Regions from separate parts of the Providencia sp. UF-224 genome, predicted to be linked through region 1. Evidence: predicted binding sites of a transcription regulator. Region 1 holds the regulator's gene; the other holds the start of a gene.
What was found. The regulator ArgR, encoded in region 1, controls arginine synthesis, uptake and breakdown. The targets are predictions, from matches to a motif close to ANTGAATAAAAATACANT.
Positions count from the first base shown of each region.

Region 2: a site for ArgR is predicted at 1,276-1,293, ahead of argA (amino-acid N-acetyltransferase). Genes of this name have one in related genera too.

Region 1 is NZ_JBSICC010000017.1:39,195-41,405, forward strand. Features, by position in the region: gene mpl (UDP-N-acetylmuramate:L-alanyl-gamma-D-glutamyl-meso-diaminopimelate ligase) at 1-232, shown strand, start outside; gene AC4IFO_RS15555 (DUF6122 family protein) at 274-696, opposite strand; gene argR (transcriptional regulator ArgR) at 784-1,254, opposite strand; gene mdh (malate dehydrogenase) at 1,750-2,211, shown strand, end outside.
Region 2 is NZ_JBSICC010000018.1:56,614-58,824, reverse strand. Features, by position in the region: gene argA (amino-acid N-acetyltransferase) at 1-1,262, opposite strand, end outside; gene amiC (N-acetylmuramoyl-L-alanine amidase AmiC) at 1,510-2,211, shown strand, end outside.

The sequences.
Region 1 (2,211 bases):
AGTCTTTTTATTCCAACCGGCGAATATTCCGTGGATGGTGACTGACATCGCTGAGAAATGCGTGCAACCTGCTCGCTGGAGTGCGGATATTGAGGCCCTAACCAATATGGTGATTGAGACTGCGCAGCCCGGTGACCATATCCTCGTGATGAGCAACGGTGGTTTTGAAGGCATCCATGGGAAATTGCTGGCAGGCTTAAAAGCCAAAGCAGAAACTGAAGTGGATGAGTAAGTTAGCCTACAGATAATAGGTTAGATAGACCCCAGTGTTCATTAAGATAGCTGGGGTTTTTTTATGTCTGATGTGTTGAATGGGCATTGGTCTATCACCCAGCTTAATGTCACTGGGCTATTCATTTCTTTTTTTAAGCTGCCCATATAGCAATCGAGGGAATCGGTAAAAAGATGGAACAAGCACCCGACCGCCACTGCTTTGAGTTTCCACGATGGCATAAACAGCAATACAACATAGGCAATCGCAGCCCAGAGGGAATGAAGAGGGTGGAAGCCAATACCACAACGCTCAGGGTCGAAAATAGGGGTTGCTAGTAAGTGGTCTAAATCGATCGCCATCGTCGCAATCATAATCAACGCAGCTAACTTCCAGTTTTTTCGCCAAAACAGATATGCAAACAAAATGGGCATCAAAAAATGAAAGCCGTAATGCACAATATTGCGAAAAATGTCGAATAGCACGGTAGAGCCCCTAATCTTTGGCTTAAATAAAAAGAGGGAAAGTCGATGCTTTTCCCCCTTAGTGTTACATCAAGCGATTGATGTAACTTAGAGCTCTTGTTCGAACAACGCTAAAATTGCTTCGTATAGCTCTTTTGTCGTGAAGTTATTCGCAGGTGTAGAGAATATTGTATCATCCCCAGCAATACTGCCTAAAATGCCTTCTGCTTTACCTAATGAATCCAGTAAGCGAGCAATTAATTGGGCTGCACCTGGGCTGGTTCGAATCACCACAACCGATGGGTTGTAATCGATATCCAAAACGAGGTTTTTCAATGGGCTGGTGGCTGTCGGCACACCGGGCTCAGCTGGCAGGCAATACACCATTTCCATTTTCGCATTACGAGTGCGAACGGCACCAAACTTGGTGAGCATTCTGGAAATTTTAGATTGATTAATGTTTTCGTAGCCTTCTTCCTGCAAAGCCGTGACAATTTCAGCCTGAGAGCTAAATTTTTCTTCTTTGAGTAGGGCTTTAAAAGCCTTAACTAAGTCTTCTTGTTTAGACGGAGTGCGCATAATTAACCCATTCATCGGCATTAAACTAAGTTGTATTATCCGTAAAAGTGCATTTTTATGCAACAAAATTGCGTTATGATGATTTAATAATCAATGATAACGGAACCTTTAAGGTTTTATGTTATTCCGTTTTCAGCGTGAATGGTTAATTTATCTTAAATAGTTAGTATTAAACATTAGCATAATAGATCAATGAATTTAGCTTATAAAAGTTGTAACTTTATTGTTAACAAAATGGTTTTTGCTTGAATAATGAACAGGAAAAACCACTTATTGTGCGAAAAGCAATAGTGAGAAAAACTATTTGTTAAAAAAGTGCCCGTTATCTCATTAACAGATAAGGAATTTGTTTAGAATGATGGCAATTAGTCGACAAATTCTCTAGCGTTAAACTCTCTCTCTATCTGTTAAGAAATTGTTTTTTATACGTAATGTGTTGAGTGTATAAACAAATAAAGTGATATCTTTTTAAAGTACAAATTAAGGAGTTTCAGAATGAAAGTTGCAGTCCTAGGTGCAGCAGGTGGTATCGGTCAGGCTCTCGCCCTTCTTCTCAAAAACCAGCTTCCAGCCGGTTCAGAACTCTCCCTCTACGACATCGCACCGGTTACTCCAGGTGTTGCTGCTGACTTAAGTCACATCCCAACGGATGTTAAAGTGACGGGTTTTGCGGGTGAAGATGCGAAACCTGCTCTTAAAGGTGCAGATATTGTTCTTATCTCTGCGGGTGTTGCGCGTAAACCAGGCATGGACCGTTCAGACCTGTTTAACATCAACGCAGGCATCGTTCGTAACCTGGTTCAACAAATTGCAGAAACTTGCCCGAAAGCATTAATCGGTATCATCACTAACCCAGTGAACACCACCGTTGCAATCGCTGCTGAAGTTCTGAAAAAAGCCGGTGTATACGACAAAAACCGTTTATTCGGTGTGACCACATTAGATATCATTCGTTCT
Region 2 (2,211 bases), on a different contig from region 1:
GGCAGCATTTCAATTTCCGCAGGGGTAAAACCACGTTCTTGAAACCAGTGGATACTGCGTGTCGTCAACACGAATAATTTTTCTAAGCCAAATTGTTTTGCTTGTACCGCAACACGGTGAAGCAATTCCTCTCCGCGAGCAGAACTGCGGTAGTCTGGATGAACGGCCACACAAGCCATTTCCCCTAATTTTTCTTCAGGATATGGGTAAAGGGCGGCGCAAGCTATTACTAAATTGTCTCGTTCAATAATCGTGAATTTATCGATTTCCATTTCGAGTTGTTCACGTGAACGACGAACAAGTATACCTTGCTGCTCTAATGGTCGAATTAACTCTAAAATACCCCCAATATCATTGATATTTGCACGACGAATTTGTTCAGCACTTTCCATTACAATCTGCGTACCGATACCGTCACGAGAGAACAATTCTTGGATAAGAGCCCCGTTTTCTTGGTAGCTTAAAAGGTGACTACGGCGTACTCCACGGCGACAGGCTTTTGCTGCACCACGCAAGAAACGCACAGTTCCTGAGTAGTAATCTCCTTCAGACTCAAGTTCTTGGATTCGGTTCTCTGCCTCATTAGGGAATAATTCAGATAAGATATTGCCATCTTTGTCTACAACACCTTGAGAAGAACAGAACCCGATGAGTTTCTCCGCTTTCATTTTCACGGCTAGCTGAGTTGCAATTTCTTCTGAAGTGAGATTAAAACTCTCCCCTGTTACAGAAACAGCAACAGGGCCAATTAAAACAATAGAACCATTATCTAACTGATTATTGATAGCTTCTTCGTTTATGCGGCGGATTCTGCCACTGTGGCAGTAATCAACGCCATCATCAACGCCAAGCGGTTGTGCAATGACAAAATTACCACTGACCACATTAATGTGGGCGCCTTGCAATGGTGTATTACTTAAGCTCATTGATAAACGTGCAGTAATATCAAGTTGTAACGCGCCAGATGCCTGTTTAACATATTCAAGTGTATTTGAATCAGTTACACGAGTATGTTTATGGTAAACCGCATCGTATTTGTGTTCCGCTAAAATATCTTCAATCTGCGGGCGAGCGCCGTAGACCACAATAATTCGGATCCCTAAGCTATGTAATAACCCTATGTCATTGACAATGCTTGGAAAATTTTCATGCGCAATCGCTTCACCACCAAGCATAATAATGAAATTTTTGCCGCGGTGGGCGTTTATATAAGGTACCGAATGGCGAAATTCATCAACCAACTCGGTGCTGCGCTCTTTCATAACAACCCTCTTAAGTGAATTTTTATTCGTTAATTATGTATTTTTATTCTTTTTGGCAAAAAATATCAAGTAAAAGATGGAATAAAAAAATAACAAATATATTTTTATGGGTTACATATCTTTAAATATAAATGTGTATTATTAATGACAGGGAGCACATGATTCGTTAGAGTGCTTATTTCTAGCCAAATAATTGGCTTATAGTCTAAAATCATTTTATTTTTCAGTTCTAGGTTCGGAATTATTGATGAGTCAGCAAGATCACAGCCCATCTAAGCGCCGTTTTATCCAAGGCGCCGCCGCAGTTATGTTACTGAGCGTCAGCCCATTCGGTTTTTCTGCGAATAGCAGCGTGATTGCTGTGCGTATTTGGCCAGCGTCGAGTTACACTCGAGTAACGCTTGAATCGAGTGTTCCGCTAAAGTATCGCCAGTTTGTACTAAATAACCCGGAGCGTATCGTTGTTGATCTTGAGGGCGTACAGTTAAATAACGTCCTTAAACAGATGGGAACTCAAATTCAAACGCGTGACCCTTACCTCAAATTGGTTAGGGTGGGGCAATTTGACCCTAAAACCGTACGCCTTGTTTTTGAAGTGAAAAATAAAGTGACCCCGCAATTCTTTACTATGTCGCCTGTTGGGGAGTTTAAACACCGCTTAGTCCTTGATTTCTATCCGGGTAAAGGTGTAGATACCAGTGATGATCCACTGTTAGCATTACTCGAGGACTACAATAAAGGCGACCTCGAAGAAAGTATGCCAGTACAAGCGAAGAAACCAGGTAAGGCTGGGACGGATCGCCCGATTATCATTATGATTGACCCTGGACATGGTGGGGAAGACCCCGGTGCGATAGGGAAATATAAAACACGTGAAAAAGATGTTGTCTTGCAAATTGCACGGCGCTTAAAAGCGTTGATTGATAAAGACCCCAAAATGCGTGCATAT